DNA from 2 places in the Candidatus Pelagibacter sp. PS_06 genome. Region 2 is predicted to be linked to the other one. Evidence: riboswitches for the same ligand, from Rfam matches in the RefSeq annotation. Region 2 holds a riboswitch; the other holds the start of a gene.
What was found. A riboswitch is a leader RNA that binds a small molecule or an ion and turns the genes downstream of it on or off. The one in region 2 is predicted to bind S-adenosylmethionine.
Positions count from the first base shown of each region.

Region 1: it holds a riboswitch for S-adenosylmethionine, as region 2 does, so the genes downstream of both, AC5SLZ_RS04480 (homocysteine S-methyltransferase family protein) here and AC5SLZ_RS03085 (O-acetylhomoserine aminocarboxypropyltransferase/cysteine synthase family protein) in region 2, are expected to answer to the same signal.

Region 1 covers NZ_CM182078.1:871,339-878,880, reverse strand. Annotated here, with positions in the region: gene AC5SLZ_RS04520 (aminotransferase class V-fold PLP-dependent enzyme) at 1-444, shown strand, start outside; gene sufU (Fe-S cluster assembly sulfur transfer protein SufU) at 444-908, shown strand; gene AC5SLZ_RS04510 (SUF system Fe-S cluster assembly protein) at 915-1,214, shown strand; gene AC5SLZ_RS04505 (HesB/IscA family protein) at 1,214-1,549, shown strand; gene AC5SLZ_RS04500 (hypothetical protein) at 1,625-1,795, shown strand; gene glnA (type I glutamate--ammonia ligase) at 1,803-3,209, opposite strand; gene AC5SLZ_RS04490 (YbaK/EbsC family protein) at 3,349-3,831, shown strand; gene AC5SLZ_RS04485 (DMT family transporter) at 3,828-4,715, shown strand; gene AC5SLZ_RS04480 (homocysteine S-methyltransferase family protein) at 4,708-5,613, opposite strand; SAM riboswitch class V at 5,621-5,683, opposite strand; gene AC5SLZ_RS04475 (putative 2OG-Fe(II) oxygenase) at 5,776-6,366, opposite strand; gene AC5SLZ_RS04470 (sulfite exporter TauE/SafE family protein) at 6,405-7,151, opposite strand; gene moaB (molybdenum cofactor biosynthesis protein B) at 7,167-7,542, shown strand, end outside.
Region 2 covers NZ_CM182078.1:628,333-635,874, reverse strand. Annotated here, with positions in the region: gene AC5SLZ_RS03100 (50S ribosomal protein L33) at 1-190, shown strand, start outside; gene AC5SLZ_RS03095 (chorismate mutase) at 191-481, opposite strand; gene AC5SLZ_RS03090 (COX15/CtaA family protein) at 570-1,550, shown strand; gene AC5SLZ_RS03085 (O-acetylhomoserine aminocarboxypropyltransferase/cysteine synthase family protein) at 1,580-2,908, opposite strand; SAM riboswitch class V at 2,911-2,976, opposite strand; gene rplM (50S ribosomal protein L13) at 3,115-3,573, shown strand; gene rpsI (30S ribosomal protein S9) at 3,575-4,012, shown strand; gene argC (N-acetyl-gamma-glutamyl-phosphate reductase) at 4,046-5,065, shown strand; gene AC5SLZ_RS03065 (hypothetical protein) at 5,065-5,292, shown strand; gene AC5SLZ_RS03060 (homoserine dehydrogenase) at 5,289-6,581, shown strand; gene AC5SLZ_RS03055 (AEC family transporter) at 6,581-7,480, shown strand; gene AC5SLZ_RS03050 (DMT family transporter) at 7,497-7,542, shown strand, end outside.

The DNA of each region.
Region 1 (7,542 bases), 240 kb from region 2:
AAAGATAGAATTTCCTATGGTGAATTACCCAATAAGTATGAGGCTGGCACAATGGCTACTGCACAAGTAATAGCATTTGACCAATCTATTAAATTTTTAGAGAGTGTTGGAATAGAAAATGTGATGAAACATGAGGCAGAATTAGTTGAATATGGACAAGAGTTACTGCAAAAAAATAATTCTGTTAAATTAATTGGTAATCCAAAAAATAAGGGTGGCGTTTTATCTTTTACCATTGAAGGTATTCATCCACATGACGTAGCGACTATATTGGATGAAGATGGTGTGGCTATTAGGGCAGGCCATCATTGCTGTCAAATACTTCATGATAAATTAAATATTCCTGCAAGTTCTAGAGCATCAGTTGGAATTTATAATACTAAAGATGATCTTGATAAACTTAATGATGCTATAAATAACTGTAAAAAAATATTTAACTTATAATGAATTTAAAAGAATTATATCAAGAAATAATACTAGAACATGGTAAAAATCCAAGAAATCTTGGTAAGACCGATGATTTTAATAAAGATGCCAAAGGACATAATCCCTTATGTGGTGATAATGTTCATGTTTTTTTAAAACTTAATGGTCAAAAAATAGTTGAGGACATTTCTTTTGAAGGAAGTGGTTGTGCCATTTCAATGGCATCAGCATCTATAATGACTGATTTAATCAAAGGAAAAAATGAACATGAAGCTAAGGAGATTGTTGAAGATTTCTTAGGAATGATTAAAGAAAATCCAGAATTAAAATCTGAAAATTTGGAAGAAGATGAAAAAACAAAATTAATGTGTTTATCGGGTGTAAAGCAATATCCAATGAGAGTTAAATGTGCAACTTTATCATGGCACACTTTAGTGTCTGCATTCGATGATAAAAACGAGGAAGTTAAAACAGAAAATTAAAAGGATATGTCTAAAAAAGAACAGATAATTGAAGAGATTAGAAAAATTTACGATCCAGAACTGCCTGTAAATATTTATGAACTAGGCTTAATTTATGATGTTACTGTTGAAAATGAAAATTTTGCTAAAATTAAGATGACACTAACAACACCTAATTGTCCAGTAGCAGAAAGCTTACCTAAAGAAGTTAAAGAAGGTGCTATGCAAGTTGAAGGAATAAAAGATGTTGATCTTGAATTAGTTTGGGAGCCTCCTTGGAATAAAGATATGATGTCTGAAGCAGCAAAATTGGAGTTAAATTTATAATGAATCCTATAATCAAATTAAGTGATAATGCAGCTTTAAGAATTAAAGAAATCATGTCTAATGCAGAAAAAGATTCACTGGGTGTAAGAGTGTCAGTTAAAACAGGTGGTTGTGCCGGTATGTCTTATGTGATGGAATATACAAAAGAAATTAATCCTAATGATGAAGTCATTGATGATAAAGGCGTAAAAGTATTCGTTGATTCTGCTGCTATAATGTATTTGCTAGGAACTGAGATGGATTATAAAAAAGAAGAACTTTCATCATCTTTTGTATTCAATAACCCCAATGAAACAGAGCGTTGTGGGTGTGGTGAGTCTTTCAAAATAGAGTAGGACATATTATCCTATTATTTGCATATCAGTATTGCATATATTGCATATATTGCATATCTAGTATAAGAATCTGTTATGAATACATTTGAATTTAAAAATCTTGTTAAAACCCTTAAGAATTCTTTAAAGCAAAGAACTTTTTTTAAAGATCTTCGTAAAGAAGTAGAAACTGGTGCAAACGGCACACAGGACTACGTTGTTAAAAAAGGTGTTAACAAAGATACTATCGCAACAACTAGGCAGTAATTAAATACTAGCTACTGTAATACATCTCAAACTCAACTGGATGAGGTGCGTGTTCAAACTTATGTATCTCTTCAAACTTAAGTGCAATGTAAGCATCTATTTGATCATCTGTAAATACACCGCCCTGAGTTAGAAATTCTCTATCTTTATCTAAGCTTTCCATAGCTTCTCTTAGAGAACCACACACAGTTGGAATAGCACTAACTTCTTCTGGTGGTAATTCATATAGATCTTTATCAAACGATTCACCTGGATGGATTTTATTTTTAATTCCATCAAGTCCAGCCATCAGCATTGCGGCAAAAGTTAAATAAGGGTTTCCAGACGCATCAGGAAATCTTATTTCACATCTTGCACCATTTTTACTTAGAGTAATTGGTATACGACAAGATGCAGATCTATTTCTTGCAGAATATGCAAGAAGTACTGGTGCTTCAAAACCAGGAATTAATCTCTTGTAACTATTTGTTGTTGAGTTAGCAAAAGCATTAATAGCCTTAGCATGTTTTAAAATTCCACCAATATAATGTAGAGCTGTTTCTGATAATCCTGCATAAGCATCACCAGAAAACACTGGCGTATTACCTTTCCAAATAGATTGGTGTATGTGCATACCTGAACCATTATCACCTGCAACAGGTTTAGGCATGAAGGTAGCTGTTTTACCAAATGAGTGTGTCACCATTTGTACAACATATTTATATAACTGAACATTATCAGCTTGATCAACTAAAGTTCCAAAATACATACCAAGTTCATGCTGACTAGGTGCTACTTCATGATGGTGTTTTTCAACTTTAATTCCAACTTCTTTTAAGTTTTTTAAATACTCACCACGCATATCTTGTTCACTATCAACAGGAGGAACTGGAAAGTAACCACCTTTAACTGGAGGTCTGTGACCCATGTTGCCATTTTCATAAACTTTACCTGAGTTGTAAGGACCTTCTTTACTGTCTAGAACAAATCCTGTGTTATTAGGGTCATTACTAATTCTTACATCATCAAATACAAAAAATTCAGGTTCTGGCCCAAAGAATGCTTTATCTCCAACTCCTGATGTTTTTAAATATTCTTCAGCTTTTTTTGCAGTTCCTCTTGGGTCTCTTTCGTAAGGAGATTTCTTAACAGCATCTAAAATATCACAAAATAGAACTACTGTATTATGAGAAGTAAAAGGATCCATAATCATTCTTGAGGTATCTGGTTTTAAAATCATGTCAGACTCATTAATAGCTTTCCAGCCAGCAATTGATGAACCATCAAAAAACACACCTTCATTTAGCATTTCATCATCAACAATAGTTACATCCATTGTTAAATGTTGAAGCTTACCTCTGGGGTCGGTAAATCTAAGATCTACGAATTCTGCTTCTTTTTCTTTAATAAATTTTAATACATTTGCTGCGCTCATTATGTCTCCTATATAATTTTATGAGTGGTAATTAACAAATTAATCAGCAAAAATATCGCTAATTTAATAAATAACACCTATGCAATTTTCACATAAGTGGTGTATTTATTCAATATTATTCCACAAGAATTAAAAATCTATGAATCCAATATTAGAAAAAGAACCTGTAAAAAGAACAGAAACATCAATTAAAGAGTTTGACCCAAGTCTTGAGGTTTTCTGTTTAGAACAAACAGCAAGAACTGCCCAAGACGCGGCTACAGCTTTAAGTTGTAGTGTTGGAGCAATTGTAAAAAGCTTACTTTTTAGGGCAGGAGAAAATTTTGTACTCTGCTTAGTATCAGGAGATAAAAGGTGTTCATTAAATAAACTAAAAAAAATCTTAGAAGAAAAAGATGTTTCAATGGCAAATCCTGATGATGTTAAAAGAATTACTGGTTATACAATAGGAGGTGTTTCACCAGTAGGTCACTTAAGTAAATTAAAGATCTATGTTGATACAAATTTAGAAAGATTTAAAAACGTATTTGCTGCAGCAGGACACCCAAATTGTGTTTTCGAAATAGAATTTAATCAATTAATAAAATTAACTAATGGTCAAATGAAAGAAATAGCTGAATGAGACAACCAAAATTAATTGATTATATTCTACTAACTGTATTAGCGTTGATTTGGGCTTCTGCGTTCTTTAATATTAAGATCGCAACTTATTCATTTGGACCAGTAACAATTGCTTTTCTAAGAGTTTTTTTTGGAGCAATTCCAGTTTTGCTTCTTTGTTATTATAAAAATATTAAAATTGAAGCTTTTTCAAAAGACTGGCATTGGTTTGCAATGATAGGATTTATCAATTTAGTGGCTCCATTTTTCTTAATAGCATATGGCGTAAAATCTGTTCAAAGTAATTTGGCAGCAATTTTAATGTCAACCACCCCTTTAAGCTCAACTGTATTGGGACATTTTTATACCAAAAATGAAAAGTTTAATTTAGTAAAAACAATTGGAATTTTAATTGGTTTCTCAGGAATTGTATTTTTATTTTCAGACAATCTTTTAATTGATGAGAATAATTTTATGTCAGCACTATTAATTTTATTGGGATCAACTTGTTATGTAATTGGTGGTGTTTTAACTTTAAAAATTAGTAAGAAAAAAAATGAAAATGTAACTGGCTCAATTTTGATTTGGGCAATTATAATTTTAATTCCACTTGTAAGTTTTATAGAACAACCCTGGCAGTCTATTCCAAGAACAGACTCTTTGATATCAGTAATATATTTGGGAATAGTTCCAACAGGTGTTGCGTGGTTGTTAAGATTTAGAATATTAAAAAATAATGGATTAATCTTTCAATCTCAAGTTTCTTATTTAATACCCATATTTGGAACTATTTTAGGTTATATATTTCTTAAAGAGTTAATAACAATTAAAGTTTTGATATCTTTAATAGCAGTTTGTATCGGTATTTATTTTGTTAAAAAAGCAGATAATAAAAAAACTATTTGAGTTTTGCCATTGCTGCAATATGAGAAGGTCTAGTTTCACAACATCCTCCTAATATAGTAGCGCCATTTTCTTTAAACTTTTTTGCGATTTCTCCAATATTTTCTGGTGTAAAATCATGTCTATGACCAAGGAATTCATTTGGATTTCCCCCAGAATTTTTAAAGAAAGAAGACGTGTAACCATTTTTTGGTTTTGTTGTCATAAATCCATTTAATTTAAAACCAAATGGAACATTTAATTCTTTCATTTCCTTCAGATTTTTTTCATAATTTTCAGGAGACACACAAGAAAGCATGACTCCCAATAATTGGTCATCAATAATGTTTTTAATATCAGAAATTTTTTCACCACTTGGTAAGTTGGTTCCTTCAGATATATGAATACCAATCAGATAAGGTTTCTTAAATTCTTTGATGGCCTTAATTCCGCATTTAAACTCTTTAATACTACTCCACACATCAAAATAAAAAAAATCAACATAATCATTTAATAACCTTGCTTGCTCATTAAAAGTGTTGATAATTTCTTCTTCACTTCTTTCATCCGCTTCATAAGTTAATTCTTGAGGAGGTAATCCACCAGCAATTAAAACATTTGGAAATTCTTTTTTTACTTTATGAGCAATTTCGCCAGCCTTTATATTTAGATATTCAAATTTATCCTCAATATTATTTTCTCGAAGTCTTTTTCGTCTTGTCGTAAAAGTGGTAGTGACAATCACTTCAGCTCCTGCTTTTATAAAATCTCTATGAGTATCTTGAAGTAATTGGTGATAATTTTCATCCAATATTGCGTTAGCACTCCATAGTGTTCCATTTGGTTTCATTCCTCTAGCTAGTAGTTCTTGCCCCATACCACCATCTAATATTCGTGTTTGTTTGAAAAAATTTAGGTCCATCTTATCCTCACTTTTTTAGTGCTTCAGCTTTTGCTAGGTGCACAATATAGTTCAACTTCCTTGCTTATTGATTTTATGTGGGAATTTCCTTTTTAGCAGTTAAAGCCCGCAATAGGATCAAATCGGCAATAAATTTATAAAACTTTTAAGGTTAGTTGTAAACTATTTTTTTAAAATAATTTTTGCATTAAAGGAAAAAGATCTACGCTCTCCTTCAATATTAAATGGATAGGCTGTATGCATTAAATAATTTGGAAAGATTAATAAATCTCTGATTTTTGGTACCACATTATAAATACTTTTGCTCAGAAATCCTTTTTGACCATTAATAAAATCAATTGTGCCATTTGTTTTAAGTTTTTTATTTTTAACCATTTTATTATTTGTCATACCTTTTGGCAGTTTTAAATAACCTACACCAGATAAATCACCTTCATGATAGTGAATTGGATTATACTCACCTTTAAATTGTCTAACTATCCAAAAATTTAAAATTTTAATCTCTTTGATGTTTTGAATTTTTTCATTCGAAAGAAATTTATTAATACTTTCTTTAAGTTCTTTCTCTAAATTTTTTTTAATAAAATTACTCGAGATCTTTAATTCGTTTTTAATTTGACTTGCTAATTTTGAACTATAATCAATTTTTTTTGAATTAGATTTACTATCAAACTCGTTATTTAATTTGTCAGAAAATTTTTTAGAAATTTTAGTTTTTCCGATCGATGGTCCAAAAGGTTTAATGTTTTTCATTTTAAGTTTAAATATATTAAAAGATAATTAAATCAAGATTATGGTATCAGTCTTATACCCATTCTTATTGCTACAAAAATAACTAACACAGACGTAATTAATGCAAGGGTTTTGTTGGATAATAATCTTATATTTAAGAAATTTCCAATCTGCCCTCCAGCAAGAACACACAGGAATAAAGGCCAATAGTTTAAAAATTCATCAAACACAATATCTTTTGTAAGTTGACCAGCCACACCAAAAATAGAATTAATTAAGATAAATAATGAAGCTGTAGTTGCTATATGTTTTGGATATCCTGCTTTCATTAAGAATAAAATTGGACTTAAAAATATTCCACCACCAATTCCAACAATTCCTGAAATAAACCCGATTATAGAGCCGATAAAAATTGAAACAACTTTTGGAATTGAATTTAATTTAATTTGATCATTGTTAAATGATTTGCTTTCTATCAATAAAAATATTCCAGCAATGGATAAGATAACAAATAATGTTATCTCAAATAATTCCCTTGAGATGGATATTGAAGCTCCAAAAAATGCAAAAGGTATAGATCCCAATAAATAAGGAAAAAGTAATTTAAAATTAAAATTACCAGATCTTACATAATTGATCGAATTTCCTGACACTACAATAATGTTGCAACATAATGCTAATATTGGAATTATAAAAAAAGGGATTTCCCATATCAACATTAAAGCTAGATAAGTTGATCCACCTCCAAAACCAACACTAGAATATAATATTGATGTTATGAGAAAAAATATTGATAATATAATCATACTTAAAAAATTTTTATGAATGTAAATATAGCTTTATTAACTGTAACAGATACCAGAACATTTGATAATGATAAATCTGGAGCAATTCTTGTAGAAAAAATTAAAGAAGCTAGTCATAATTTAATTGATAGAAAAATTTGCAAAGACAATAAAGAAGACATTATCTTAATTTTAAAAGAATGGATTAACAATAAAGACATTGATGTAATAATAACTACTGGAGGAACAGGTCTTACTGGAAGAGACATTACTCCAGAAGCAATAGATGAAATAGCAGATAAACAAATACCAGGTTTTGGTGAAGTTTTTAGAACCATAAGTCTTAAGACAGTAGGTACGTCAGCAATACAGTCTAGAGCTTGTGCGGTGTTAGCAAACGGTAAATATGTTT
Region 2 (7,542 bases):
GGCAAAAAAAACACACGTAAAAGTTAGATTAGTTCCCGAGTCAAAACCAGATAGTCCTTTCTTTTACTATGTAAAAAAACCTGCTGGCGGAGAGAAAGCAAAAGTAAAACTTTCAGCTAAAAAATACAATCCGGCTACAAGAAAACACGAAACATTTGTGGAAAAAAAGCTTCCACCTCACAGTAAGTAATCACTTCTTTTTGAAATTTCGTCTCTCGTAGTCAATGTAGGACCAAATCATATTCTTCCATATACGATTAGTAATTTTTGGGTCAATTTTAAATTTTTTAGATTTCCCTTTAATTTTATTTAAAATAAAATTAATTCTTTTTTGATCTACTATTTCTTTTTTAAACTCTTTTAACTTAAGAACTTCTTTAACAAGAGAAGTTCGATATTTGATTAAAGCTAGAAGTTTATTATCTAAATTATCTAGTTTTATACGAATACTCTCTAATTTTTTTTTATTTTTTGGCGACATTTAATTTATTGGATTTATTAATAATTATTATATTTATTTATATATGTACAGTCAGAATAATCACTTAAATTTACAGTTAAGAATCTGGTTGCTTACATTAATTGGACTTATAATTCTTATAATTTTAGTTGGTGGTTTAACAAGACTAACTGACTCAGGATTATCAATAACAACTTGGGAATTGTTTGTGGGATTTCTTCCACCATTCACAAACGATAAATGGCTAGATTATTTTGAACTTTATAAAACTATCCCAGAATTTAGAGAACAAAACTACAATATGACACTCCATGAATTTAAGGTAATTTTTTGGTGGGAGTGGGGGCATCGTCAATTAGGCAGATTAATTGGATTAACAGTGTTAATACCGCTTATGTTTTTTTACATTAAAAATGGTTTATGGATTTTTAAAAAATATGGATTAATTTTTTTGTTAGTTTGTTTTCAAGGATTTATGGGGTGGTATATGGTATCAAGTGGATTAATAGATAGAGTGGACGTTAGTCATTATAGACTTTCATTACATTTAGTAACAGCTTTTATAATTTTATCGGTTGTATTTTGGAACTTTCTTAAATTGACTAAAATTCAAACTCATTATGCTTCAATAAATATCAATTTAGTAAAGTTTTTTCTTTTTTTATTATTTTTACAATTAATAATAGGTGCTTTTGTATCCGGAATGGATGCTGGAAAAATTTATAATACATGGCCATTGATGGGTTTATCTTATTTTCCTGATGATAGTCAGTTTATTGATTTTTTAAACATAAGTGTTTTTGATAATCCCTCTATAGTTCAGTTCATTCATCGAAATTTGGCTTATTTAATTGTTGGTATTTATATCTATATTCTTTTTTTTATTATTAAAGATCAGAATAAAATTTTTAGAATCCCTGTGGTTTTCATGGGAGCTAGTTTATTTTTACAAATTATTTTAGGGATATTTACTATTTTATCTGGAGTAAAAATCTTTTATGCATCTTTACACCAGATAAATTCTATTTTGATAATATTATCAACTTTATATTTCCTCTACATAACTAAGTATGAGGAAAAAACTAATTAGTTTCTATTTGTAGACATATAAAACTCAAATTAACTAACAGCTTTTAATTTACCTTTAGAAGAATTCTCTAAAGCTTGATCTAAATCATCAATAATGTCGTCTATATGTTCCAAACCAATACTCAATCTTACATAGCCAGGTGTTACTCCGGCTGCAGCTAACTCATTTTCAGTAAGTTGACTATGTGTAGTTGTTGCTGGATGAATTGCTAAGCTTCTAGCATCACCAATGTTTGCAACATGGTAGAACATTTTTAAAGACTCAATAAATCTTTTTCCTGCTTCAATACCTCCAGCCAGTTCAATGCCAATTAGCGCACCATAACCACCTTTGAGATATTTTTTAGCTCGATTATTTATTTCATCATTATGTTCAGTAGCATAAATCACTTTATCTACTGCTTTATGTTTCTTTAAATAATCAACAACTTTAGAAGCATTTTCACAATGTTGTTTCATTCTTAAAGCCACAGTTTCTAAGCCTTGAATTACACCAAATGCATTATCAGGTGATAGTGCTGAGCCAAGATCTCTTAAAATTGTTACTCTTGCTCTTACTGCAAAAGAAACATTGGCACCTGTAAGTTCCGGAACAGCTTTGCCCCAAACTACACCCCCATAACTAGCATCAGGTTCGTTGAAAAGAGGTTGCCTTTTTGGATCTGCTGTCCAATCAAAATTACCACCATCAACCAATGCTCCACCTACAACGGTACCGTGACCTGCTATATATTTTGTTAGCGAATAAACCACAACAGCAGCTCCATGTTCTAATGGCTTACAAATTACTGGTGCAGCCGTATTATCAACAATAAGTGGTATATTGTATTTTCTTCCAATATCCGAAACTTCTTTGATAGGAAAAGCTCTTAAATATGGATTTGGTAAAGTTTCTCCATAAAAAGCTCTTGTTTTATCATCTATAGCTTTTTCAAAGTTCTTTGGATCAGAAGGGTCAGCATATCTTACTTCAATACCAAGTTTACTTAATGTATGTGTAAACAATGATACAGTTCCACCATAAAGATCTGTTGAACTAACAATGTTATCTCCAGCTTGAGCAACATTTAATATTGCAAAGGTCGAAGCTGTTTGTCCAGATGAAACGGTTAAACTCGCCAAACCACCATCAAGAGCCGCCAGTCTTTTTTCCAACACATCATTGGTTGGGTTCATGATTCTTGTGTAAATATTACCAAACTCTTTTAATGCAAACAGGTTGGCTGCATGCTCTGTACTATCGAATTGATATGATGTAGTTCTATAGATAGGCACTGCTACAGCATTTGTTGAAGGGTCACTTCTATAGTCACCACCATGAATTGCTATAGTTTCTGGATTATTTCTTTTTGTACTCATTTCTACTCCTTTTTTAGTGCTTTAACTTAAGTAAGGCGCACAATACAGTTCAAATGCCTACCGATAATGATGTATAAATTCCTGTTTAGCAGTTTTATGCCCGCAATAGGATCAAATCGGCTTAATATTTTTAGCAGATAAGCATTGTAATGCAAGCCAAATATCAAATTGACTTTGCAATTAATAATAGTATTAATCCTGGCACAATGACAAAATTTGTAAAAAAAGACGAAGTAACATCATCATGGTATGAAATAGATGCTACTAATGCTGTTGTTGGAAGATTAGCAACTGTGATTTCTAAAATTATTAGAGGTAAAAACAAAACTACTTATACACCCCATATGGATCACGGTGATTTTGTTGTAGTTAAAAATATTGAACAAGCAAAATTTACTGGAAAAAAATTTCAAGATAAGATTTATTATAGACATACTGGGCATCCGGGTGGAATAAAAGAAACAACACCAGAAAAATTGCATGAAAAAAAACCAGGTGAAACTTTAAAGCTTGCTGTAAAAAGAATGCTTCCTGGTGGAGTATTAGGTAGAAAACAATTAACTAAATTAAAAATTTACTCAGGAAGTGATCACCCTCATTCAGCACAAAATCCTCAAGTTATTGAGTTGGGGAAATTAAACAGTAAAAACTTAGCTAGAAATTAATATGGAAAATACTCAAACAATTGCAAAAACACCAAAACTAAAATTAGACTTTAAAGATAGTAAATATGCTACAGGTAGAAGAAAAACTTCAATTGCAAAAGTTTGGTTAAAAAAAGGATCTGGTAAAATTTACGTTAATGGAAAATTATTTAATGAATATTTTTCAAGTGAATTTCATCATCTTCAAATTACAAGACCATTTGATATAATCAATCAGTCTACAGATTACGATGTTAGATGCAGTGTAAGCGGGGGAGGACCTACTGGTCAAGCAGGTGCATTAGTTCATGGTATTTCTAAAGCTTTAGTTATGTTTGATGAAAATTTAAAATCTACATTAAAAACTGAAAAACTTACAACCAGAGACTCTAGAGCAGTTGAGAGAAAAAAACCTGGTAGAAGAAAAGCTAGAAGAAGCTTCCAATTCTCTAAAAGATAATTCTTTTTTAATTTTAAACTGTTATAATAAATCATGCCTAAGCTTAATGCATTGGTTGCTGGTTCAACTGGATATATTGGAGTTCAATTAATTAAATTATTAATTAAACACAAATTTATAAACATAAGATATTTATGTGGAAACAGTTCTGTAGGAAAAAATATTTCTAGTTTTGAAAAATATTTTTCAGGAAAAAAATTACCAAAAATTATTAAATTTAATAAAAAACTTTTAAAAGATGTTGATGTGGTTTTTACAGCATTACCAAATGGAGAAGCACAAGATATTTCAAAACATTTAACAAAAAATGTCACTTTAATTGATTTAGCTGCTGATTTCAGATTGGAAAAAGGATCAGAATATTTAAAATGGTATAAACAAAAACATAGAGCAGTAAATTTAATTAAGAAAAGAATATACTGTCTTCCAGAAGTTAATGGAAAAGATATAGGTAAATACCAGATCGTATCTTGTCCTGGTTGTTATCCAACTTCAATACTTTTACCATTAATTCCTCTTTTTAAAAGAAACCTAGTTAAAGTTAATAATATAGTAATGGATTCTAAATCTGGCTATTCAGGAGCCGGTAGAGGTGTCCATAAAAAATATAAAGATAAAAACCTATATGAATCTTTGAGTGCTTATGGTGTTGGCTTTCATCGACATAATTCCGAAATTGATCAAATGTTAAAAAAATTCACTAAGAAGAAATTAAGTTTTCATTTTACACCTCATCTAACTCCTATGTTTAGAGGTATTTTAAGTACTATTTATATTGATCTAGAAAAAGGTGTTAATCAGTCAAAAATAATTAAGACACTAACAGATTTTTATAAGAATGATGACTTTGTAAAAATTTTAGAAGCAAATAGTCTGTTAAGTACAAATGATGTAATTAACTCAAACAATTGTTTCATTTCTGTTTGTAAATCTAAATACAATGATAAGATTGTAATAATTTCAGCTATAGACAATTTGATTAAGGGTGGAGCAGGTCAAGCAGTACAAAATCTAAATATGAAATTTAATTTTCCAATTAAAACAGCTTTATAATGAAATTAATTTTTATTATTTTTATTTTTTTTCTTTTAAATAATTGTTCATTAAAGAAAGATTCTAAAAATTGGACTGTAAATTTGGTTAAAAAAAGCGAAGATCATAAAAAACTATCTGAAGTAATAAAAAAGTCAGAAGACATAACAAATATGAGTTATGACGAATATAAGATTTATATAGATGACTATACTAAAAAAAGTAAATATCCGGATATAAACCAATGAAAAAATCAATAAATATTGCTGTAGTAGGTCTTGGACAAATAGGCTCTTATTTGCTTAATGAATTGAATACTAAAAAAAATAATATTGAGCTTAAAACAGGCAAGAAAATTAATGTTGTAGCCATATCAGCTAGAAATATAAATAAAAAAAGACAATTTAATATTAATAAAAAAATATTTTTTAAAAACCCTTTAGATATTTTCAGCAAAACAAATGTTGATATTTTATTTGAAGCTATAGGTTTATCAGATGGTATTTCAAAAAAAGTGGTTGAAACTGCTTTAAAAAAGAAAATTCATGTAATAACTCCAAATAAAGCACTTATCTCTAAACATGGTAATGAGCTAGCTAAAATTGCTGAACTCAATAATGTTAATCTTGAATTTGAAGCTTCAGTTGCAGGTGGAATTCCAATATTAAGATCTATCAAAGAAGGTTTGGCTACTAACAAAATTTCAAAAGTATATGGAATTTTAAACGGTACATCTAACTATATTCTTTCAGAAATGGAAAATGTAAACCAAGGTTTTTATGATGTTTTAAAAAAAGCTCAAAAACTTGGTTATGCTGAACCTGGAAATCCAAAACTAGATTTAAATGGTTTTGATGCATTTGCAAAAGTTAGAATCTTATCTTCATTAGCATTTAATAGTAAAATTTCTAAAGATAAGTGTTTAATGGAAGGAATTGAGAAGATTGATCTTAAGGACATTAAAATTGCAAACCAATTAGATTTAAGAATTAAACTTCTTGGAATATCTGAATTAAAAAATGGTCATTTATTTGAAACGGTACATCCATGCCTTGTTAGTAAAAATTCTTATATTGGAAATGTTTCTGGTGTAATGAATGCAGTTATTCTTGAAGGAAAACCTGTTGGCGAAAGTATTTTACAAGGAGAGGGAGCTGGCCCAGGTCCTACATCTTCTGCATTACTTTCTGATTTATTATCAATTTTAAGAGGAAATATTAAAAAACCTCTAGGGGTATCTGTTAACAAGCTTAAATCTTTAAAACCTTATAATGTAAACAATTATGTAAATTCTTTATATTTAAGATTTGAAGTTAAAGATAAACCAGGCGTTTTATCTCAAATTACTAATCGATTAGCTAAATACAAAATATCTGTAAAAAGAATTATTCAAACTCCAAATAAAAAAGATAACAAAGCAACTATTGTTATAATCACACACAAAACATCTGAACTTAATTGTAATAATTGTTTATCCATATTTAAGAATAATAAAAATATTCTTAAAAGCCCTGTATTAATAAGATTATATAATTAATGGATATTTACTTAAAACTTTTTGAAGTTTTATTTCCAGTTTTTTTTATTGTTGGTGTTGGTTATTTTTTAGGTAAGAAAAATCCAAAATTAGATACTTCTTTCATTACTAATTTCGCAGCAAATATCGGTACTCCAGCAATGGTTTTCTACTCCATAACTACAACTGGAATTACTTTTGAAATATTTACTCACTATTTTTGGTATGCTTTGCTAGCTATCAGTGGTTTTGCTTTAACAGGAATTGTTTTTTTATTTGTTTTAAAAAAAGAAATTATTAGAGAATTGCCACCTTTTATACTGCCTAATACTGGAAATATGGGCTTACCAATTTGTTTATTTGCATACGGCAGTCAGGGTTTAGGTGTAGCTGCAGCAATATCTTCACTAGTTATATTGTTCCACTTTACTTTAGGTGTTTTTTTAGCAAGCAGAAAATTTGATCTAAATCTAATTATTAAAAGTCCTCCTTTTTATGCAATAGTAATTTCAGTATTTTTCCTTTATTTCGAAATAGAGTCACCAGTTTATATAATTAATCTTACAATGATGCTTACCTATACAGCTATTTTTTTAATCCTCATGTCGCTTGGAATTGCTTTAACAAGGTTTAAAGTTTTTTCATTTCAATCTGCATTAATATCTTCAATTGGAAGAGTGATTATTGGACCAGTAATTGGTTTTTTTATAATTAAACTTTTTAATTTATCTGGATTTGCTGCAGGAGTGTTATTAATTCAATGTTCAATGCCAAGTGCTGTATTGACATATTTAGTTGGATCAATGTACTCACCTAAAAAAATAGTTGATAGTGTTGCAAGCATGATTGTTGTTTCAACTGTAATGTCCTTTATTACGATACCAATTACCTTATTCTTTGCTTTAAAATACTTCTATTAAGCAGTATCCTTCTTAAATGAAGGCAATAATATTAAATGCTACTGCTTGGATGATTGTTCCAG